DNA from 3 places in the Enterobacter sp. ECC-175 genome. Region 1 is predicted to be linked to each of the others. Evidence: predicted binding sites of a transcription regulator. Region 1 holds the regulator's gene; each other region holds the start of a gene.

The links. Region 1 encodes PurR, which represses purine synthesis genes. Its sites were predicted from a motif close to CANGCAAACGTTTGCNTG; they were not measured.
Region 2: the regulator PurR is predicted to act here: its motif matches at 1,801-1,818, upstream of V1599_RS10265 (amino acid aminotransferase).
Region 3: the regulator PurR is predicted to act here: its motif matches at 5,762-5,779, upstream of tusA (sulfurtransferase TusA).

What each region holds. Positions count from the first base shown of each region.
Region 1 covers NZ_CP143776.1:2,516,714-2,524,598, forward strand. Annotated here, with positions in the region: gene punR (DNA-binding transcriptional activator PunR) at 1-867, shown strand, start outside; gene purR (HTH-type transcriptional repressor PurR) at 884-1,909, opposite strand; gene V1599_RS11940 (YnhF family membrane protein) at 2,207-2,296, shown strand; gene V1599_RS11945 (MFS transporter) at 2,462-3,628, shown strand; gene sodB (superoxide dismutase [Fe]) at 3,666-4,247, opposite strand; gene V1599_RS11955 (C40 family peptidase) at 4,369-5,142, opposite strand; gene grxD (monothiol glutaredoxin 4) at 5,480-5,827, shown strand; gene rnt (ribonuclease T) at 5,873-6,523, opposite strand; gene gloA (lactoylglutathione lyase) at 6,620-7,027, opposite strand; gene V1599_RS11975 (alkene reductase) at 7,127-7,885, opposite strand, start outside.
Region 2 covers NZ_CP143776.1:2,187,105-2,194,989, forward strand. Annotated here, with positions in the region: gene V1599_RS10260 (MBL fold metallo-hydrolase) at 1-495, shown strand, start outside; gene V1599_RS10265 (amino acid aminotransferase) at 547-1,737, opposite strand; gene ompF (porin OmpF) at 1,922-2,980, opposite strand; gene asnS (asparagine--tRNA ligase) at 3,586-4,986, opposite strand; gene pncB (nicotinate phosphoribosyltransferase) at 5,153-6,355, opposite strand; gene pepN (aminopeptidase N) at 6,611-7,885, shown strand, end outside.
Region 3 covers NZ_CP143776.1:305,154-313,038, reverse strand. Annotated here, with positions in the region: gene arnT (lipid IV(A) 4-amino-4-deoxy-L-arabinosyltransferase) at 1-573, shown strand, start outside; gene arnE (4-amino-4-deoxy-L-arabinose-phosphoundecaprenol flippase subunit ArnE) at 570-908, shown strand; gene arnF (4-amino-4-deoxy-L-arabinose-phosphoundecaprenol flippase subunit ArnF) at 905-1,309, shown strand; gene acpT (4'-phosphopantetheinyl transferase AcpT) at 1,260-1,859, opposite strand; gene V1599_RS01575 (AI-2E family transporter) at 1,963-3,012, opposite strand; gene V1599_RS01570 (MFS transporter) at 3,153-4,370, shown strand; gene V1599_RS01565 (DcrB family lipoprotein) at 4,374-4,931, opposite strand; gene V1599_RS01560 (7-cyano-7-deazaguanine/7-aminomethyl-7-deazaguanine transporter) at 5,004-5,669, opposite strand; gene tusA (sulfurtransferase TusA) at 5,838-6,083, shown strand; gene V1599_RS01550 (STY4199 family HEPN domain-containing protein) at 6,100-7,692, opposite strand; gene V1599_RS01545 (GNAT family N-acetyltransferase) at 7,844-7,885, shown strand, end outside.

The DNA.
Region 1 (7,885 bases):
AACGGCAGCTTTAGCGGTGCCGCACAGGAGCTGCATCGCGTCCCCTCGGCGATAAGCTATACGGTTCGGCAGCTGGAGGAGTGGCTCGCCGTTCCGCTCTTTGAGCGACGGCATCGGGATGTGGAACTGACGCCAGCTGGGGCGTGGTTTTTGAAAGAAGGGCGTTCTGTTATCAAAAAAATGCAGATCACCCGCGAACAGTGCCAGCAGATTGCCAACGGCTGGCGCGGGCATCTCTCCATCGCCGTAGATAACATCGTCAGGCCGGAGCGCACGCGGCAGATGATCGTCGATTTCTACCGTCACTTCTCGGACGTCGAGCTTAGGGTATCGCAGGAGGTGTTCAACGGCGTATGGGACGCGCTGGCGGACGGCAGGGTAGAGATGGCTATCGGCGCGACCCAGGCAATCCCCGTGGGCGGGCGCTACGCCTTTCGGGACATGGGCATGCTGAGCTGGATCTGCGTGGTCGCGCGCCATCATCCGCTGGCGGCGATGGAAGGACCGCTGAGCGATGACGCGTTGCGCAACTGGCCGTCGCTGGTGCTGGAAGATACGTCGCGATCGCTGCCCAAGCGTATTACCTGGCTGCTGGACAACCAGCGGCGCGTGGTGGCGCCCGACTGGGACTCTTCAGCAACCTGCCTGAGCGCGGGGCTGTGCGTGGGCATGGTGCCCGTCCACTTTGCGCGTCCGCGAATTGACGCCGGAGAGTGGGTTGCCCTGGCGCTGGAAAATCCCTTTCCTGACGCGGCGTGCTGCCTGACCTGGCAGCAAAATGACGTCTCGCCCGCCATGGCCTGGCTGCTGGAGTATCTGGGAGATAGCGAAACGCTGAACAGGGAGTGGCTGAGGGAGCCAGCGTAGCTGGCCCCGAAGAGAATTAACGGCGGTAGTCGCGGAAAGGACCGTCCGCAACGGAGCGGCGCTCAATCAGGCGAGGGTGAACCTCAATGGACTGCGACTCTTCGCGCTTGCTGACGATCCTGTCCATCAGCATGTTAAACGCCGTTTCGCCCAGCGAGTCTTTCGGCTGGTGAATGGTCGTCAGCGCCGGGGTGAAGAAGCGCGCGTTGCGCACGTTGTCATACCCGATCACCGAAATGTCCTGCGGCACGCGCAGGCCGAGCTCGTCTGCCGCACAGAGCGCGCCCATCGCCATGATGTCGCCGCCGCAGAAGACGGCGGTAGGACGGTGCTGCTGGGAGACGATCTGCTGCATCGCGCGGTAGCCGGATTCCGGCTCAAAGTCGCCCTGAACTATCCAGTTTTCCGGCACGTTAATCAGCGCTTCTTCCATGGCTTTCATGAACCCGGCCAGGCGTCCCGCGCCGGTGTTGCGCTCCAGCGGGCCCGGGATGACGCCGATATCGCGGTGGCCGCGCTCGATCAAATAGCGCCCTGCCATATAGCCGCCTTCAAAGGCGTTATCGATAACCGAGTCGGTGAAATCGGCACGCGCTTCGCCCCAGTCCATGACCACCATCGGAATATGGCGATACTCTTCCAGCATGGAGAGAACGGACTCCGGGTACTCGGAGCACATGACCAGCAGGCCATCTACGCGCTTTTGCGCCATCATCGACAGATAGGCGCGCTGTTTTTCAATGTTGTTCCACGCGTTGCCCAGAATCAGGGTATAGCCTTTCTGGAAGCAGTTTTTCTCAACGGCTTCAATAATTTCGGCAAAGTAGGCCGCTTCGCTGCTGGTCGCCAACAGGCCGATAGACTTGGTGTGATTAACCTTCAGGCTGCGCGCAACCGCACTCGGTGAGTAGTGCAGTTCTTTGATCGCGGCCCAGACGGCGTTGCGCGTCTCTTCCGCCACGAAGCGGGTTTTGTTAATAACATGTGATACGGTTGTAGTGGAAACGTTTGCGCGTTTTGCTACGTCTTTAATTGTTGCCATTAAATGTCACTCCAGACCCTATCCTAATATCCTGAAAAATGGGGAGGTAAACGTTTGCCTTCTCTCACCCTTATTACGCAATGTTGAATTGCGACACGCCGGGAAAACGACACAGGACGTCAGGAGGGGGTCAATGGCCGGTACGCTAATAAATTTAGCGTGGAATTTTGTCCTATCTTGAGGAAAAGGGGAAGAGCAAAAGTGGTTATCGTTATAAATCCGGGAAGATTTTTGACGCAAACTGTGCAAAAATGAGCAAGCTCACTTTCCGTGTGGGGATTAAAAGGAGAAAAATTGATGAGTTCCGATCTTAAGTTTTCGCTGATGACCACCGTTATTGTGCTGGCGCTGATTGTTGCCGGCGGGCTGACGGCTGCACTGCACTGATTTTGACGGGGGGAGAGTCCTCTCCCTCCTGCTCGTCTCTAGATTGTTACTTCTGTGGCAAAAATCTTTTGCTAAATTGTTAACTTCTCATTTTTTGTGATTGATGTCATGCTTTTGACTTCTTTGTTCTGTGTCGTGCTATGACGCGGCATTCGGAGTAAGCGCATGAAAATCAATTTTCCCCTGCTGGCCCTCGCCATTGGCGCGTTTGGGATCGGCACCACTGAATTCTCCCCGATGGGGCTCTTACCCGTTATCGCCCGGGGCGTGGACGTCTCGATCCCGGCGGCGGGGATGCTGATTAGCGCCTACGCGATCGGCGTGATGGTCGGGGCTCCGCTGATGACGCTGCTGCTTTCCCATCGCGGGCGCCGCAACGCGCTGATTTTCCTGATGGCTATCTTCACTCTCGGCAACGTGCTGTCGGCGATTGCACCCGATTACACCACGCTGATGCTGTCGCGTATTCTGACGAGCCTTAACCACGGCGCGTTCTTCGGCCTGGGCTCCGTTGTAGCCGCAAGCGTTGTGCCTAAGCACAAGCAGGCCAGCGCGGTCGCCACCATGTTTATGGGGCTGACGATTGCGAACATTGGCGGCGTACCGGCTGCGACATGGCTCGGTGAGGCGATTGGCTGGCGGATGTCCTTCTTAGCGACGGCCGGACTGGGCGTGGTCGCCATGGTGGCGCTGTTCTTCTCGCTGCCGAAGGGCGGTGCGGGCGAGCGGCCAGAGGTGCGCAAAGAGCTGTCGGTACTAGCGCGCCCGCAGGTGCTTTCCGCGCTGCTCACCACGGTGCTGGGCGCGGGCGCCATGTTCACGCTTTACACCTATATTGCCCCCGTCCTGCACGATATCACCCGTGCGACGCCGGCGTTTGTCACGGCTATGCTGGTGCTGATCGGCGTGGGCTTTTCCATCGGCAACTATCTCGGCGGCAGGCTTGCCGACCGTTCGGTCAGCGGAACCCTGAAGGGTTTTTTAACTCTGCTGATTGCCATCATGGTGGCCATACCGTGGCTTGCGCAAAGCCAGGCGGGTGCCGCCGTGGCAATGGTCGTTTGGGGAGCCGCGACCTTTGCGGTCGTTCCGCCGCTGCAGATGCGCGTGATGCGCGTTGCGCACGAGGCGCCGGGGCTGTCGTCTTCGGTGAATATCGGGGCGTTTAACCTGGGGAATGCGCTAGGTGCCGCAGCGGGAGGGGCGGTGATTTCAGGTGGTCTGGGATACGGCTTTGTGCCGGTGATGGGCGCTATCATCGCGGCCCTGGGGCTGCTGCTGGTGCTGATGTCCGGTCGTAAACAGCCGGAAACGGCCTGCGCCGTAGATTAAATAAAAACGCAGAAGGGCGGTCCCTTCTGCGTGTGACTTATGCGGCGAAGTTCTTCGCGACAAATTCCCAGTTTACCAGCGCCCAGAAGTGCTCCAGGTAGTTCGGACGGGCGTTACGGTAATCGATATAGTACGCGTGCTCCCACACGTCCACGGTCATCAGCGGCGCTGCGCTGGTGGTCAGCGGCGTACCGGCGTTCGAAGTCGATACGATAGCCAGCTTGCCATCCGCCTCTTTTACCAGCCAGGTCCATCCGGAACCGAAGTTTTTCACTGCGGCATCGGTAAACTTCGCTTTGAACTCTGCGAAGCTGCCAAATGACGCATTGATAGCGCTCGCCAGCTCGCCGGTCGGTTCTCCGCCTGCGTTCGGTGCCAGGCAGTGCCAGTAGAAGGTGTGGTTCCATACCTGCGCGGCGTTATTGAAAATACCGCCTTCTGAGCTGCGCACGATCTCTTCCAGCGTTTTGCCTTCAAAGTCGGTGCCCTTAATCAGGTTATTCAGGTTGGTGACGTAGGTCTGGTGGTGTTTGCCGTAGTGGTATTCCAGGGTCTCCGCGGAAATGTGCGGGGCCAGGGCGTCTTTTGCATATGGTAGTGCAGGTAATTCGAACGACATTGCTACTCTCCTTATTGTATTTACGTTGCCAATAGCCTTACAGACAACAGGGATAGAGTAGCAAATTGAAAGGGTATGCAAAAGAGGAACTTACCCTGCCGCCGGAGCGGCAGGGCAGGGTTTAGCGGATCGTTTTCGGCGTCATAACGCGGCGTGCGCCGACGTAGTGGCGGACCCAATACTCTTCGCTAAGCGAGGTAATCTGAATGTCGCGCCCGCTGCGCGGTGACTGAATAAACTTACCGTTGCCGACGTAGACGCCAACGTGGTCAGCCGTGCCGCGTCCCTGGGTGCGGAAGAAGACCAGATCGCCGTTTTCCAGTTCGCCGCGGTTAACCGGAGATGCGTCGCGCAGGTGGTACATTTCATTCGCCGTGCGCGGAATGCGGAACTTCACCAAATCTTTATAGGCATAATAGACCAGGCCGCTGCAGTCAAAGCCGGTGCGCGGAGAGGTCCCCCCCCAGCGGTACGGTTTGCCGATTTGCCCCATCAGCTTATTCATCGCCGTTTTTTGCGCTTTCTGCATGCGAACCTTGTGTATGTCGGCCAGCTTCGCGGATTTAACGCATTTTGTTTTACGCCCTTTACGGACGGTACATTTTTCCGTGGTGAGGTTGGCGGCGGTTTTTTGCGCTTTAAGCTTGCTTGATTGGGCTGTTCGGGAGGATTTGACGCTGGTCTTGCTGGATGCGGTTTGCTTTGTTTGCGTGCTGTTTTTTTTCTTTGCCGTTTTGCTGCTGGTTTTTTTCTTACGTTCGGTGCTTTTCGCCAGATGCGTTTTTTGTACGACAGAATGCCGCGCCTGCTGAGATGCGTTCGCCGCTGGCGTGAGAGAAAGAGTGGTAAACAGTAAAGCACAGAGCGTGATCGAGATTTTATTTATCCGCGCCACTGGGCAGTCCCCTGGTAAATGCAGGCTTTCTATAATACCCGCGTGTGATTTACAAAACCTGTCGATTCTAATCTATATAAAGCAGATAAGTTAATAGCATTTTTCAATCTAAAAATGTGTTTCGTTAGCAAGTGCAAAAAAATTCACCGTTCTGTCGCACTATTGGTCACTCCCTAAGCAAAACCTTATAGGGAATAGGGTTAAGCTACATTTCCAATGCAACTTATAGCCGCACGCGTTAAAATATATAACGTGACTAAAATGTTATTTTCCGATGTCTGCCTGAACCGCTACAATGTCAGACGATTGCCGTAACAGAAGTTTAAGGAAGCAAGATATGAGCACCACTATTGAAAAAATTCAGCGCCAGATCGCTGAAAACCCGATTCTCCTGTACATGAAAGGTTCTCCGAAGCTGCCAAGCTGCGGTTTCTCTGCACAAGCGGTTCAGGCGCTCTCTGCCTGTGGCGAGCGTTTTGCTTATGTTGATATCCTGCAAAACCCGGATATCCGCGCCGAGCTGCCAAAATACGCAAACTGGCCGACGTTCCCGCAGCTGTGGGTTGACGGCGAGCTGGTTGGCGGCTGCGACATCCTGATTGAAATGTATCAGCGTGGCGAACTGCAGCAGCTGATCAAAGAGACCGCGGCTAAGTACAAAACCGAAGAGCCGGACGCAGAATAATTTTCTGCTCAAATAAAAAAGCGACCTGAAAAGGTCGCTTTTTTTTTATTCCTCGCTGTCGCCCATCGGCAGCGGCCAGCCGCCCAGGCGCTTCCAGCGATTGACTATCTCACAGAACAGCTCGGCGGTGCGCTCGGTGTCGTAGAGCGCCGAGTGCGCCTGCGTGCCGTCAAACTCGATGCCCGCCGTAATGCAGGCCTTGGACAGGACCGTCTGTCCCAGCGCCAGCCCGCTGAGCGCGGCGGTATCGAAGGTCACAAACGGATGGAAGGGGTTACGTTTCAGGGACGCGCGCTCGGCGGCGGCCATCGTAAAGCTGTGGTCGAAGGTCGCATTGTGGGCCACCATGATGGCGCGGCTACAGTCGTTGTCCTTCATGCCCTTACGCACCATTTTGAAGATGGCGTGAAGCGCGTCATATTCGCTCACCGCGCCGCGAAGCGGGTTTTTCGGATCGATACCGTTAAACGCCAGCGCTTCCGGCTGCAGGTTTGCGCCTTCAAAAGGTTCTACGTGAAAATGCATCGTGGTGTCCGGTGTAAGCCAGCCCTGTTCATCCATCTTCAGCGTGATGGCGGCAATCTCAAGCAGCGCATCGGTTTTAGCGTTAAATCCGGCTGTTTCTACATCAATAACAACGGGATAAAAACCACGAAAACGGTCGCACAGACCGGTAAGTTGAGCGTTATCGGACATCAGGGTCTCTTACAAGGGGAAAAAAGCAGTGCGTATTATGGCAAATTTTAACAGGGGATGCAGTAAAACTACGGGCGCATAGCGCGCCCTGCGGGATCAGTTGCCCAGACCGCGACCGGCGTCTTTGGCTTCAATCAGCTCGATTTTGTAACCGTCCGGATCTTCAACGAAGGCAATGACGGTGGTGCCGCCCTTAACCGGACCGGCTTCGCGGGTCACGTTGCCGCCGTTGCTGCGGATGCGCTCGCACGCCTCGGCAGCGTTGTCCACTTCAAGCGCAATATGGCCGTACGCGGTGCCCAGCTCGTATTTATCTACGCCCCAGTTATAGGTCAGCTCGATAACCGCTTCCTCGCTTTCCGGGCCGTAGCCCACGAACGCCAGCGAATATTTGTATTCCGGGTTTTCGCTGGTACGCAGCAGCTTCATGCCCAGCACGTTGGTGTAGAACTCGATGGAACGTTGCAGGTCGCCAACGCGCAGCATGGTGTGAAGTAGGCGCATAATTTCCTCTTAACCAGTGGAATGGATTAACTTTTTTAACAGAAACGATGTTTGAGTATAGCGGCGAAACGTCGCCGCTATCAATCACTATGGCAGGGATTACAGAGAAGGGTAGTCGGTATAACCTTCCGCGCCGCCGCCGTAGAAGCTTTCCGGACGCTGTGGGTTCAGCTCTGCTTTTTTCTGCAGGCGCGCAACCAGATCCGGGTTAGCAATGTAGTCTCGGCCGAACGCCACGGCGTCGATGAGACCTTTACCAATCAGGTCTTCCGCTTTCTCTGGCGTATAAGCGCCGGCACCGATGATCACGCCGTGGAAGCGCTCGCGCACTTTCTGGCGGAAGCTTTCCGTGTAAGGCTGGCCGCCGGCCCAGTCCGGCTCGGACATGTGCAGGTAGGCGATGCCGCGTTTTGCCAGCTCTTCAATCAGGTACAGCGCATCGGCTTCTTCATTCGGGCCGTTATCCACGTTCTGGAAAGAGCCGATCGGAGAAACGCGGATGCCGATGCGGTCCGGGCTCCATTCCTGACAAACGGCATCCACCACTTCCAGCACCAGGCGGGCGCGGTTTTCAACGCTGCCGCCGTACTGGTCGGTACGATGGTTAGAAGACGGTGACAGGAACTGGTGCAGCAGGTAGCCGTGAGCGGAGTGCAGCTCAATCAGGTCAAAACCGGCTTCGCGCGCGTTTGCGACCGCCTGGCGGAAATCATTAACGATGCCGGGGATTTCGTTCAGCTCCAGCGCGCGAGGCATAGAGGTGTCAACGCGGATGGCGTTGCCGTTTTCATCGCGCAGGGAGGTGCGGGTATTCGCGCTCAGGGCAGAGGCGGAAACCGGGGCTTGACCGCCGGGCTG
Region 2 (7,885 bases), 330 kb from region 1:
ATTTTGCTCACCCATGGTCATCTTGATCATGTGGGCGCTGCGGCTGAACTGGCTCAACATTACGGTATCCCCGTGATTGGCCCGGAAAAAGAAGATGAGTTCTGGCTGCAGGGACTGCCTGCCCAAAGCCGTATGTTTGGTCTGGATGAGTGTCAGCCGTTAACGCCCGATCGCTGGCTGAACGAAGGCGATCGCATAAGCGTAGGGAATGTGGCTTTACAGGTGCTGCATTGTCCTGGACATACGCCGGGCCATATCGTTTTCTTTGATGACCAGTCGCGTCTGCTGATTTCCGGCGATGTGATTTTCAAAGGCGGCGTAGGGCGCAGCGATTTCCCGCGTGGCGATCACGGTCAGCTGATTCAGTCGATTAAGCAGAAGCTGTTGCCGCTTGGCGATGACGTAACGTTTATTCCGGGTCACGGACCGCTATCAACGCTCGGATACGAGCGGCTGCATAATCCGTTCCTTCAGGATGAAATGCCAGTCTGGTAACCGAATAAAAAAAGCCTGCGCTAAGCAGGCTTTTTTATGGGCGCTGAATGATTACAGCACGGCGACGATGGCTTCGCACAGCGGCGCCATGTTGTCCGGCGTCATGCCCGCCACGTTCACGCGGCCAGAGGCCACGGCGTAAACGCCAAACTCCTCACGCAGGCGCAGAACCTGCTCTTTGGTCAGGCCGCTGAAGGAGAACATGCCGTTCTGCTTGATGATAAAGCTGAAGTCGCGGTCGGCGCCTTTCTCGGCCAGCGTGCTCACAAACAGCAGGCGCATGCGCTGGATGCGCTGGCGCATGTCGTTCAGCTCTTGTTCCCATATAGCGCGCAGGGCGTCGTTGCTCAAAATGGTCGCCACCACGGACGCACCGTGTGCCGGTGGGTTGGAGTAGTTGGCGCGGATCGCGGATTTCATCTGGCTGAACGCGCGGTCAACGGTTTGCTCATCGGCGGCAACCAGCGTGCAGGCGCCCACGCGCTCGTTGTACAGGCCAAAGTTCTTGGAGTAGGAGCTCGCGACAATCAGCTCCTGGTGAACGGCAGCGAACGCGCGTAAGCCTTCCGCATCTTCTTCCAGACCGCGGGCAAAGCCCTGATAGGCGAAGTCGAACAGCGGCAGCCAGCCTTTTTCGACGGACAGCTTCGCCAGATGCTCCCACTGCTCCAGCGTCGGATCGATACCCGTTGGGTTATGGCAGCAGCCGTGGAACAGCACTACGTCACCCGCCTGCGCGTCGTTCAGGCTTGCCAGCAGGCCGTCAAAGTCCAGGGAGTGGTTTGCCGCGTCGTAATAGGCGTACTCGCGCACTTCCAGACCCGCAGAGTTAAAGACGCTCTTGTGGTTAGGCCAGCTTGGGTTGCTTACCCAGACGCGCTTAACGGAGGTGTTTTTCGCCAGGAAATCCGCCGCCACGCGCAGCGCGCCGGTACCGCCTGGGGTTTGCGCAGTGCGAGCGCGTTTGTCGCTCACAATGGTGCTGCCTTTACCGAACAGCAGCTCCTGCGTGCAGCGACCGAATTCCGGAATACCATCAATACCGAGGTAGTTCTTGGTGGTTTCGTTTTCCAGCAGATACTGCTCTGCTTTTTTAACGCTGGTCAGAACCGGTGTTTTGCCGGTTTCATCTTTATACACACCAATACCCAGGTTGATTTTGCCAGGGCGGTCGTCGGCACGAAACAGATCGGCCAGGCCCAGAATAGGGTCGGCAGGAGCGGCGGTAATGTTCTCAAACATGACGAAGTTCCATTGTGATGACAGAAGTGAAATCCGCTATCAGGTTAACGGGAGATTTACAAAATGCCAACCGTTTGCGATGAAAAGCGTGCGGCTTTTCAAAAGTCGCTATTATTTTCTGACAGCCATAAAAAAACAGGGCCGAAGCCCTGTCTCTTATGCATATAACAGCGTGGTGTACTGATTAGAACTGGTAAACAATACCCAGAGCCACGATGTCGTCGCTGCTCATGCCCAGCTTGTTGTCGCTTTTCAGCTGGTTGATCATGTAGTCAACGTAGGTGGACATGTTTTTGTTGAAGTAGTAGGTTGCGCCAACATCGATGTAGTTGATGTAATCTTCGTCACCAATACCCTCTACGTCTTTCGCTTTGGATTTGTAGTAAGCGATGGACGGACGCAGGCCGAAGTCGAACTGGTACTGTGCAACAACGGAGAAGTCCTGAGTTTTGTTAGCGAAGCCGCGGCTGCTCAGACGTGCTGCGTTGCGCATTTCACCGTACAGCGCTGCCAGGTAGATGTTGTTCGCGTCATATTTCAGACCGGTTGCCCACTGCTCAGCTTTGTCGCCTTTACCCCATGCCAGGTTCTGCTGTGCGTTGGTACGGTCAGCAGCGCCATAAGCACCCAGTACGGAGAAGCCGTCAAACTCGTAGCTCATAGACGTTGCCCAACCGTCGCCGTTAGAGCGAACAGCGTCGTCACGTTCGTTTTTGCCCAAGTACTGAACGCCGAAGTTCAGACCATCAACCAGGCCGAAGAAGTTGTTGTTGCGGTAAGTTGCCAGGCCACCGGTACGGCCAGCGAAGAAGTCATCGCTCGCGCCAGTGTCGCCACCGAACTCAGGCAGCATATCGGTAATACCGATTACGTCGTATACCAGGCCGTAGTTACGACCGTAGTCGAAGGAGCCTGCGTCACCAAATTTCAGACCAGCATAGGCCAGACGGGTTTTGTTACCGGTCTGCGCGTCGCTGCCTTCAGAGTTGTTACCCTGGAAGTTATATTCCCACTGGCCGTAACCGGTCAGCTGGTCGTTGATCTGAGTTTCACCTTTGAAGCCCAGACGCGCGTAGGTTTTGTCGCCATCGTTGCCGGAATCATCAGAGAAGTAGTGCAGACCAACGGCTTTACCGTACAGGTCCAGTTTGTTGCCGTCTTTGTTATAGATTTCTGCAGCGTTAGCTGCACCGGCTACCAGCAGGGCAGGGATCACCGCTGCCAGAATATTGCGCTTCATCATTATTTATTACCCTCATTGGTTTTTTTATGACACTCGCCACTGCCGCCAATAAATTCTGTCAATAAATATTTCCGGAACTATTGATGAGAGTTTGGTGTCTTTATGTGTCTGACAGGCATCTTTCCATTCACCGAACCGTTTCGCTAGCCTGAAAATGCTACAAACATCAAGATTGAGTAACAAAAAGAAATAATGTGTAAGAATTTGTGTAATTTAAGGAACTTTGTGAACCACCTCAAATTTCAGAACTGAATGGTCAACAAATCAGCTCTCCTTTGGTTATCTATATGAATTGCTTATCTTTAATTTAGATAAAAGCGCGTCCTATAAACAAACCTTCAACGGGTCGTTTTTTCTTATACGCTAAATAAGACTTCTGGATGGCTGTGAAATTGATTGAAAATTGTGCTAATGCTTCAGATTTGTATTAGGCGCAATGATGGTGTGGTTTCTTTTTTGTTGACAGATATTTCGCGGAAATAAAACGTAACAGGCAGTGGTTTTTGCGGGGTTGATGTTTAATGAAGCTGACTTATCGCTGACGAAAATTGACAGTGCAGAATAAAATAATGGCCAGCATAGCTGGCCATTGAGATTGATGCTGATTAGAAGCTGGCGTTACGCGGGGTACGCGGGAACGGAATGACGTCGCGCACGTTCTGAACGCCGGTCACGTAGGCAATCAGACGCTCGAAGCCGAGGCCAAAACCGGAGTGCGGTACGGTGCCGTAGCGGCGCAGATCGCGATACCAGCTGTAGTCCGCCGGGTTGAGCCCCATCTCTTCCATACGCGCATCCAGTACGTCCAGGCGCTCTTCACGCTGGGAACCCCCGATGATTTCACCGATGCCCGGCGCCAGAACGTCCATTGCGGCAACGGTTTTACCGTCTTCGTTAAGGCGCATGTAGAAGGCCTTAATGTCTTTCGGGTAGTTTTTCACGACAACCGGCGCTTTGAAGTGCTTCTCGGCCAGGTAGCGTTCGTGTTCGGAAGAGAGGTCCACGCCCCAGTAAACCGGGTTCTCGAACTTCTCACCGCATTTTTCGAGGATTGCCACCGCGTCGGTGTAATCCACCTGGGCGAAGTCAGCGGACACGAAGCGCTCAAGGCGGGCAATCGCGTCGTTGTCCACGCGCTCGGCGAAGAATTTCATGTCGTCAGCGCGCTCTTCAAGCACCGCTTTAAACACGTATTTCAGCATGGCTTCAGCCAGCGCGGCAGCGTCGTCCAGATCGGCAAAGGCCACTTCCGGCTCCAGCATCCAGAACTCCGCCAGGTGGCGGCTGGTGTTAGAGTTTTCCGCACGGAAGGTTGGGCCGAAGGTGTAGATCTTAGACAGCGCGCAGGCGTAGGTTTCGCCGTTGAGCTGGCCGGACACCGTCAGGAAGGCCTCTTTACCAAAGAAGTCTTTGTCAAAGTCTACTTTGCCTTCCGGCGTGCGCGGCAGGTTTTCCATATCCAGCGTGGAAACGCGGAACATTTCACCGGCACCCTCGGTATCGGACGCGGTAATCAGCGGGGTAGAGACCCAGAAATAACCCTGCTCGTTAAAGAAGCGATGCAGCGCCTGCGCCAGCGTATGGCGTACGCGAGCTACGGCACCAATCAGGTTGGTGCGCGGACGCAGATGCGCCACTTCGCGCAGATACTCAATGCTGTGGCGTTTTGCCGCCATTGGGTAGGTATCCGGATCTTCAACCCAGCCGGTCACTTCGATGGCAGAAGCCTGAATTTCGAAACTCTGGCCCTGGCCCGGTGAGGCGACAACAACACCGGTCACGATAACGGAGCAGCCTGTTGTCAGGTGCAGCACGTCATCATTGTAATTGGGCAGAGAATTATTAATGACGGCCTGTACAGGATCAAAGCAGGAACCGTCATAGACGGCGAGGAAGGAGATGCCAGCTTTAGAATCTCGGCGAGTACGCACCCATCCGCGCACGGTGACTTCCTGGTCAACGGCGACACGGCCCTGGAGTACGTCGGCTACAGGCACAACGCTCATAATATTCTCTCTGTTAATAGTCGGAAAAAATAAACACTTGTCCACCCTTATGGGGGGATATCTATGTTACCTGCCATCCGCTATCAGACAAGTAAATTTCGCAGCCAAAAGAGAAGAATTAAGAAAAAATAAGGGGAGGGGGAGCCATTAAGGCTCCCCCAGGCGCTTAGCTGGCCTTTTTAATCTGCGGGAGATCGAACGCTTTGCGCAAGGCGCGAACGAAGGCTTTATCATGGCAGATGGTTTTTCCCGGGCTGTCGGAGAGCTTTGCTACCGGCTTACCGTTACATTCCACCAGCTTAATAACAATATTCAGAGGTTTTACCTGAGGAATATCGCACGTTAAGCGGGTGCCAATACCAAAGCTCAGGTTCACTCGGGAAGAGAAATGACGATACAGGTCGACGGCCTTCGCCAGATCGAGATTGTCGGAGAAGACCAGCACCTTGCTCATGGGATCAATGCCGAGCTTCTCGTAATGCGCGATGGCTTTCTCGCCCCACTCAACGGGATCGCCGGAATCATGGCGCAGGCCCTGATAGCGTTCGGCAAACTCAGGACCAAAGTCGCGCAGGAACGCGTCCATAGTAATGCAGTCGGTCAGCGCGATACCGAGGCGATCCGGGTACTCTTCAAGCCATGCGGCCAGGGCGGCGCGCTGGCTGTTCGCAAGGTCGGGGCTGATCTGCTGATGCGCCTGGAACCACTCGTGCGCCTGGGTGCCCATCGGCGTTAAGTCCAGTCGACGCGCCAGGTCGTAGTTGCTGGTGCCGACAAACCACGGTTCCTGCTGCAGGCGCTCAACGATGGCCTGCTGTACCTCGCGTGAGAATCGACGGCGGGTACCAAAGTCCATCAGGCGGAAGCGTGACATATCCAGCCCGTCGGTCAGCGCAGTAAACTCAACCAGCTTTTTCTCCAGCGAGTCCAGCGCCTGCTCAACGCCCATTTCCGGCGAGCGGTAGCGGTGGGCCAGCTCGCTGATGACGGCCAGCAGCGGCACCTCCCACATGATCACTTCGCGCCACGGCCCTTCAAGACGGATGTTGAGCTTGCCGTTATCGTTAGAGATGGTGACCTGCTCAGGCTTATAGCGGAAGTCGCGCAGCCAGTTGAGGTAGTCTTCTTTAAAGAACGGCAGGCCGGAAAGCCATTGATACTCATCGTCCTGCAGCGCCAGATGCTGCATGGCATCGACCTGTTCGCGAATGGAATCCGCATAGATACCCAGCAAGTCGTCGCCCCGGCAGCGAAACTCCGCCGCAACATGGACATCATGATAGTGGTGAAACACGGCTTGCTGCATATGCAGTTTATACGCGTCGGTATCCAGCAACGTATGCAGAACAGGGGAAGGGAATTGAGTCATAGGTGCGCAGTAGCATCCTCTCACGGGAGCGTTTAGTACAATAAACAACGCTGAAGTATACCGTGTTTATCAATTTATTGAACCCCGATCACACCATAAGGTGTCTTTAGGGTCGAGCGCATTTCGTGCCCCGTGTTATAAAAATGTAGCGAAAAAGGGCGTTGTCACTGAAAAGATGAACATTCTGCGTAGCGCGTTTTCCGCAACAGGAATAGACTGGATTCGATATTCGACAAACGATGCATAAGGTTTTCTATGACACAACAGCCACAAGCCAAATACCGCCACGATTACCGTGCGCCGGATTACCTGATTAGCGATATCGATCTGACTTTTGACCTGGATGCCACTAAAACCGTTGTTACGGCGGTAAGCCAGGTCATGCGCCAGAGCGCGACGGCTGTGCCGCTGCGCCTGGATGGCGAAGACCTGACGCTGGTTTCCCTGCATATTAATGATGTAGCCTGGACAGACTATAAAGAAGAAGGCAACCAGCTGGTCATCGATAATCTGCCGGAACGCTTTACGCTGCGCATCGTCAATGAAATTAGCCCTGCTGCTAACACCGCGCTGGAAGGGCTCTACCAGTCGGGCGTGGCGCTGTGTACCCAGTGTGAAGCCGAAGGCTTCCGCCATATCACCTGGTATCTTGACCGCCCGGACGTGCTGGCGCGTTTTACCACCAAAATCATCGCCGATAAAACGCTGTATCCCTTCCTGCTTTCCAACGGGAACCGCGTAGGCGAAGGCGAACTGGAAAACGGGCGTCACTGGGTGCAGTGGCAGGACCCGTTCCCGAAACCGTGCTACCTCTTTGCGCTGGTGGCGGGGGACTTCGACGTCCTGCGCGACACCTTCAAAACCCGTTCAGGCCGCGAGGTGGCGCTGGAGCTGTTTGTTGACCGCGGCAACCTCGACCGCGCGCCGTGGGCGATGACCTCCCTGATCAATTCCATGAAGTGGGACGAGGAGCGCTTCGGCCTCGAATACGATCTCGACATCTATATGATCGTCGCCGTCGACTTCTTCAACATGGGCGCGATGGAGAACAAAGGCCTTAACGTCTTTAACTCAAAATACGTCCTCGCCCGCACCGATACCGCCACCGATAAAGATTATCTCGATATTGAGCGCGTTATCGGCCACGAGTATTTCCACAACTGGACCGGCAACCGCGTGACCTGCCGCGACTGGTTCCAGCTGAGCCTGAAAGAGGGCCTGACCGTCTTCCGCGACCAGGAGTTCAGCTCCGATTTGGGGTCGCGCGCGGTCAACCGCATCAACAACGTGCGCACCATGCGCGGCCTGCAGTTTGCGGAAGATGCCAGCCCGATGGCGCACCCGATACGCCCGGACAAAGTTATTGAGATGAACAACTTCTACACCCTGACGGTGTACGAGAAGGGCGCTGAGATCATTCGCATGATCCACACCCTGCTGGGCGAAGAAAACTTCCAGAAGGGCATGCAGCTTTACTTCGAGCGTCATGACGGCAGCGCGGCTACCTGCGATGATTTCGTGCAGGCGATG
Region 3 (7,885 bases), 2.2 Mb from region 1:
CTGGCGGTTTCCCCGTGGGGAGTCACAAAGCATCCGGTCTGGACCTCCGTCGAGCTGTATAAAGTCTTCTGCGCCGCGGTGGCTTTTCTCGTGTGGGCCGTGATGGGCTGGTTTACGCTGCATCGAAGCCCGCAGCGCTGGTGGCTGGCTGCGCTCTGCCCGGCCGGGCTGGCGCTGTTGATTGGCTTCGCCATTCCTAACCGCGTGGTGGATTCGAAGCAGCCGCAGTCGCTGGTCGATACCGTGCGCGTTCCGCTGGAGGAGAGCAAATTCGTGCTGGCTAACAGCGTGGGCGTGGCGGCGGGGCTGGCGTGGGAGCTAAATCGTGACGACATTATTCTCTACGGCCAGGGCGGCGAGCTGAAGTACGGCCTGAACTACCCGGATGCGCAGGGGCGGTTCGTGAGCGAGGATGATTTGGCGCAGTGGCTGGAGGTGCATCGCCAGCAGGGGCGCGTTTCTCTGGTGATCCTGCTGTCGAAAAACGACGACCTCAAGCAGGCGAAGCTGCCAAAACCGGACAACCTGTACGTTCAGGGGCGTCTGGCCTACCTGCAGTACTTGCCGCAATGATGGTCTGGGTCGGGCTGATACTGTCCAGCCTGCTGAGCTGCGCAGGACAGCTGTGTCAGAAGCAGGCGACCCGTCCGGCGAAAGCCGGGCGGCGCGGCAGGCATCTTATGCTCTGGCTCGGCCTGGCGCTGCTGGCGCTTGGCAGCGGAATGCTGGTCTGGCTGGTCGTGTTACAGCACCTGCCGGTCGGCATCGCTTACCCGATGCTGAGCCTGAATTTCGTCTGGGTGACGCTGGCGGCGAAAGCGGTCTGGCATGAGAACGTTGCGCCGCGCCACTGGCTCGGCGTGGGCTTAATTATCATTGGCATTATTCTGCTGGGAGGAAGCCTGTGAAAGGGGCGTTTTGGGCCTTATGCAGCGTGGCGTTGGTCAGCGCGGCGCAGCTGCTGCTGCGGCACGCGATGGTGCTGTTGCCGCCCGTCAGCGACGTCACCGCGTTTGCTGCTGCGCTGTGGCATACCGCTCCCGGCACCGGCTCGCTGGCGCTCGGCCTTGCGGGATATGTGGCGTCGATGGGCTGCTGGTATCTGGCGCTGCAGCGGATGGCGCTTAGCAAAGCTTACGCCCTGCTGAGCCTGAGCTATATCCTGGTCTGGGCCGCGGCGATCGCGCTGCCAGGCTGGGAAGAGCACTTCTCCTGGCGCGGGCTGGCGGGCGTTGGATGTATTATTCTGGGCGTGCTGACTATTTTCCGGCCAGCGCGCCGTCGACCGAGCGGATCAGCGTCGTCGTAAGCGCGAAGGGCGTAGCGGTACAGACGGCAAGGCTCAGGGCGTCAATCTGGCAGTGGCTGACCGAGTGTAACCCGGCGGCGCTATCGATGCTGACCATCTGCCAGGGGTGGCCGTCACGCTGCTTGATGATGGCCCCTTTGCGCGTCCAGATGCGCCAGAACGCGGCCAGCTGGCGCTCGGCTGCTTCCTGCTCCAGCTCATCGTGTTCGGCATTGCTGAAGACCGCGTTGGCAAGCGTGCGCCAGTTATCCTGCGCACGAATATGCTCCAGCGAACAACCCACTTCACCTTCATCGCTGACGATCAGCGCGATATCGTCCTCGCAGTGGCTAACGCTAAACCACAGCGGAAAACCGTTCGCAAAGCCCGGTTTCCCCTGCTCGCTGTAGACAATTTCCGGCAGCGGCTGAGGATCGAACAGGCGCGAAAGTAGCCCTCGTCCGGCCAGCCAGCGGGCGCGCCGTGCGTCTTGCGGTGCATGTCTGGCCAGCGCTTCAGCCCAATTATCGTTGCTTAGCGTGGAGATTTTTCCCAGAAAAACCTGGTACATATAACGTCTGGCCTTCAGTTAATGCAGTAAGAACCGCACAGTCACGCGGCGAAACCATTACTATAATCCATTGGCAGCGCGAATGGCTAACCGCATTCCGGGTTTAGCCCGGTAATCGGCTCTTGGGACGCCCTGGTCCGAGGAGTATCGCCAGCTTGCTCCCGCCCTTGGTGGTCTCCATCCAGATTTTACATACGCTGGTCAACGGCACCGAGAGCAGCATACCCACCGGACCCAGCAGCCATCCCCACACCAGTAAGGATAAAAAGACCACCAGCGTCGACATCCCCAGGCGGTGGCCCATCATCCGTGGTTCAAGAATATTTCCCAGCACCATATGCACGACGAGGAACAGCGCCCCGATGAGCATGCATTCATAAAAACCATTGAACAAAAAGGCCTGGATCATGGGCGGCACGGCGGAAAGCACCGCCCCGATATTGGGAACGTAGTTCAGCAGAAACGCCAGTACGCCCCACATCAGGGCAAACTGAATGTCCATCAGCTCAAGCCCCAGCCAGACGAGCACGCCCGTCCAGAGGCTGAGCAGCGTTTTTAGCGCCAGATATTTGGTTACGCCTTTCAGCGCGCGGTGCAGGCCGGCAATGTGGATCTGCGGGTTATTGAGCGCAAAGCGCAGCTTGTAGGGAACGTGGCGGACCTCAAAGAGCATAAACACCACCGTCATCACCAGCAGCAGGATGCTTGCCATCGCGCCGGAAAGCCCGGTCATCAGGGTGGTGGCGTAGGTCATCAGCTTTTCCGAGTCCATCCTGCGCAGCATGCGCTCCGGGGAGATATGCAGATTGAGGAACGGTATCATCTCCTGCAGGTCAACCAGCTTGCGGGTCAGCGCTTTGTTGTACTGCGGCAGCATGGTGGAGAATTCGCTGAGCGACGCCGCCAGCACGCCGAACAGGGCCGTCAGCACGATGAGCATGACGATGACCACGATGGTGATAGCCACCGGGCGGCTCACGCCGCGACGCAAGAACCACGTCACCAGCGGATTAAGAACAATGGCAAAGAAGAGGGCCAGCAGAAGTTGAACAATAATATCGGCCGCTGAGTGAATCCCTGCAAGGATCACCACCAGGCAGGCAAGCTTCAATAAAATGTGCAAACCCGCTTTATCGGGCTGGGTAGGTGTCATAGGTTTTCCTTTTTCGTGGGCTCGTTAAGTGTAGTGTGCGGGATTCGCTTCGTCTGGGGCGCTTATCTGAAAGTCGAGGCTGATTTTCACCGGGCATCGTGGTAATAGTGAAACACCGTTGCAAAAATCAGAGAAACGTCATGCCCGAACCTGCCGCCGAACCGGCGCTGAGCGGATTTCGCCTCAATCTGCGCATTGTCTCCGTTGTTATCTTCAACTTCGCCAGCTACCTGACGATCGGCCTGCCGCTGGCCGTGCTGCCGGGGTATGTTCACGACGTAATGGGCTTTAACGCCTTCTGGGCCGGGCTGGTAATTAGCCTGCAGTATTTTGCCACGCTCCTGAGCCGCCCGCATGCGGGGCGCTATGCGGATCGGTTCGGGCCGAAAAGCGTTGTCGTGATAGGACTGTGCGGCTGCTTCCTGAGCGGGCTGAGCTACCTGCTGGCCGCCTCCACCAGCCACTGGCCGCTGTTGAGCCTGGCGCTGCTGTGCCTGGGCCGCGTGATTTTAGGCATCGGCCAGAGCCTGGCGGGAACAGGATCCACGCTGTGGGGCGTCGGCGTTGTGGGGGCGCCCCACATCGGCAGGGTGATCTCGTGGAACGGCATTGTGACCTACGGCGCGATGGCCATCGGCGCGCCGCTCGGCGTGGTGTGTTATGCCTACGGCGGCCTTTACGGGCTAGCCGTCACGATTATGGTCATCGCGCTGCTGGCGATTGCCTTCGCGCTGCCGCGCCCGAAGGTCAAGGCCAGCAAGGGCAAGCCGCTGCCGTTTCGCGCCGTGCTGGGGCGCGTCTGGCTGTACGGGATGGCGCTGGCGCTGGCTTCCGCCGGCTTTGGCACCATCGCAACGTTTATCACGCTGTTTTACGATGCCAAAGGCTGGGACGGCGCGGCCTTTGCGTTAACGCTCTTTAGCTGCGCGTTTGTGGGTGCTCGCTTACTTTTCCCGAACGGGATAAACCGCCTGGGCGGCCTGAACGTGGCGATGATCTGCTTCGCCGTGGAGATTGTTGGCCTGCTCCTGACCGGCGTCGCCACCGCACCGTGGATGGCGAAAGTCGGCGTTTTCCTGGCGGGGGCGGGGTTCTCGCTGGTGTTCCCGGCGCTGGGCGTTGTGGCGGTGAAGGCGGTGCCGCCGCAAAATCAGGGCGCGGCGCTGGCAACCTATACGGTGTTTATGGATATGTCGCTGGGGATCACCGGGCCGCTGGCGGGGCTGGTGATGGCCTGGGCGGGCGTGCCGGTGATTTATCTTGCCGCGGCGGGCCTGGTGGCGGTGGCGCTTCTGCTGGCGTGGCGGCTAAAAAAATGGCCCCCCGAGCACGCCCGGGAGGCCACGTCATCATCGTGAAAATTACTGAATCGCGATGGTGTTAATGATGTTTTCCGCGGCGGTTTGCGCTTTCTGCTGATCGTCCGCTGGCAGGGTAATCTGCAGGGTCAGCAGCTTATTATCAATCTTGCCGAGCACCACGGAAGAGTAGGCCGTCTGGCCTTTCGCCGAGATAATGCTGTCGAGCTGCTGCAGCGTGTGGCCTTTCAGCTCGATGGATTTATTGGTGACAACCTGCAGCTGCGGGTCACGGCCGCGCTGCTGCTCTTCCAGACGCTTAGCGAGCACGCCCAGATCTTCGCTGGTGTCGTCGCCGACGATCACAATCACCGCTTTCTGCCCGGTAGCGTCAGAATAGACGTGCATGTTGTTCGCCTGGGTGCCCAGCTTGCCGCTCTGATCGGTCATATCCGCCGGCAGAGAGAAACTGAGTTTGCCATCCATCAGGCTGACCGGCTGCCCCGTGGCATTGCTTTCAGCGGACGCGCCCTGAGCAGGCGTTTTGGTGTCGCTGTTATCACAGGCTGCAAGGCCAACAACCAGCAGGCCAATCCCGACATATTTAACCAGATTGCGCATTGACTTCTTCCTTTCGATAAACGGCCATAGCGGCTCATTCATCCATCTTATCACAACTGATAAAGCGAACCCTTAACCTGCCTGCAATGCGGTGATTTCAGATTTATCTGCCAGCCTTTTCATCAGCATATTCAATAGTACCCCGTACATCGGCAGGAAGAACACGATGCTGATAAGCACCTTGAAGCAGTAGTCCACCAGCGCGATTTCCATCCAGTGCTCGGCCATAAACGCGTCCGGGCTGCGCCAGAAGGCGATGAAGAAAAACGCCAGCGTATCGCTCACGTTGCCAAACAGCGTCGAGGCGGTCGGCGCCATCCACCAGCGGTGGTTTTGCCGCAGGCGGTTAAAGACGTGAACGTCGAGGATCTGCCCCAGGGCGTAGGCCATAAAGCTTGCCGCCGCGATGCGCGCCACGAACAGGTTGAAGTTAGTAAGTGCTTCCAAACCTTGCCAGCTGCCCATGTAAAACAGCGATGAAATCACGTACGAGACGAACAGCGCGGGCATCATCACCGCGAAAATAATACGGCGTGCCAGCGGTGCGCCAAAAATCCGCACGGTTAAATCGGTGGCGAGGAAAATAAACGGAAAGCTAAATGCGCCCCAGGTGGTGTGAAAACCAAAAATGGAGATCGGCAACTGCACCAGATAGTTGCTGGAGGTGATCACCAGCAGATGAAAAAGCGAAAGCCAGAACAACGCCTTGACGCGTTGAGGGTGTGTAAAGGAGCTCATATTGTACCTTTTTGATTAAAATTTGGGGTGAGGGAACCCAATAAAGCCGCCGCATGATACTGCTTTGACGGTCATTTGCAATGGTTGATTTTCACGCAATCGTTAACCTGTTTGCATTGAGAGTCGCGGGGCGTAAACTACAGCCGTTTTTACACCAACGAGAAGAAAATGACCGACGTATTCTCCACTCCAGATCATACCCTTGACGCTCAGGGCCTCCGCTGCCCGGAGCCGGTCATGATGGTGCGCAAAACTGTACGCAATATGCAGGCAGGCGAAACGCTGCTGATCGTTGCCGACGACCCGGCCACTACCCGCGATATTCCCGGCTTTTGTACCTTTATGGAGCACGAGCTGGTGGCCCAGGCGACCGACGCGCTGCCGTACCGGTATTTGATTCGCAAGGGGCAGTAGCGCCGAGCCCGGCGGGCTAGCGAATCACGTCGTAAATCGCGCTCTGTATTGCCTGCCATTTTTTAGTCGTCGCGTCCGGCTGCGCCAGCGCGCGACGTTTCGCCATCTCCGCGTCGTGCTGCTGGCGCTTCACGACGGCGGGAACGGTGCAAAATGCCTTCAGGTACTGTTTGCGGACCGACGTCAGCGATTCGCCGTTTGCCATGGCGTGGCTAAGCGTATTGATAAAGCGGCGGCACGGCTTCTTTTCCACCATCTGCTGCCGGTAGCGCAGCATCAGCTCCAGCACGTCGTCATGGCCCGCTGCCATAGCCTCTTCCGTCCACGACACCTTCCAGTCCATTCCACCCTGCAGGAAGAGCAGCGCGACGCGCGTATCGTTGCGGTTAATGGCCGAGCGGAAATTGTTTTCGTCCCAGGTCACGCCCTGGCGGGTCAGCGTTTCGCGTGAGGAGGGCGTTTCCCGCATCTCCTGCGGCGCTTGCGCGGGTTCTGCCGCGCTCGCCACGGCCTGCTGCGGCTTACCGCTGGTGACGACGATGAACCCGCCGACCACGATGGCGATAACCATCACGCCGACGGCCCCCCACAGCGCCCCGGAGATCAGCTGCTCGCGCTGTTCCGGCGTGCGCGGCGCGCGCTGCGTCGGCTTTTCAATGGTGTCGCGCACCTCAAACAGATCGCTTCCGGTGACGCGATCCCTTTTCTGCGCGTGCTCCCAGAACGCGTGCAGCTCGCTGGCGTCGACGGCCATCAGCCCCGCCGGGTTGATGCGCGTCCGTCCCTCTTCAAATGCGCGCTGCACGGGCCGGGTAATTTGCGAGTAATAGGTGTCCAGCAGCTGAATTTGCGCCGAACTTAGCGGCTGCTGAACGGTGATGCCGTTGCGGATTTGGCGGATGTCGTCCAGAAAGGTTTGCAGCGTTTTGCGCGGGTCGACCAGCAGCGTCAGCATCATCGGGTCGCTGAACAGCGAGGCGTAGTAACGGCTGTACTCTTTTTTATCGACCACCATTTGCGCCAGCTCGCTGAACATCATGCCGCTCAGGATATCGTTGATCTCACCAAGCTTAAGCCAGCGGCGCACGCGGTCGGCGTTAAACAGCGTTTTGAGGTGGTTATTCAGCCGCACCGGATCGGGCCACGCCTGCTGTATCAGGCCCTTAATCATCAGCTCAATCGCCCGTACCTGCTTGCGCGCCTGCTGCTGCTGAATTTCGTCTCCGGGGGCCAGCTCGGTGCTGTAGGTCAGAAGGGGCTGCTGAAGGCGCAGATGCTCCAGCGAGGTGACAAAACGCATTGCCGCGATAAGCTGGTTCTCGCTCACGTCCTGACCGCTCTCATACTGGGGAACGCGCTGCTGCAGGAGGCGAAGCTGCAGCGTAAATGCCGACATCTCCGCGTCGTTGAGGTTGAGCTGCTTTGCCACCGCACCCCAGCCGCCCAGCCCTAAGCGGGCGTTATCCAGCTGCTCCAGGAACCAGCGCGGATCTTTACCTTCGGCAACATGCACGTTGAGCAGGAGAAGGATCTCTACTGACGCGTGGCGAATAACCGTCAGGCAGTGTTCAAACTGTTCGCGGATGCGGTGTGATGAACTCAGAGTCATTGTTTTCCTTGAGAGGCAACGAAGGCACCAAAATGAGCCAGGTCCTGGCCGTTTTTCTTTTTATTAATACGACGTTAAACCATACCTGAGTTTTTGTTGAAAAAAAGTGACAAACCCTATAATCATTGGCAGGTCTTTCAGGAGAAACCGCATGCCAGCTTTAACCACCGCGCGCTTACGCTGCTCGCCTCTA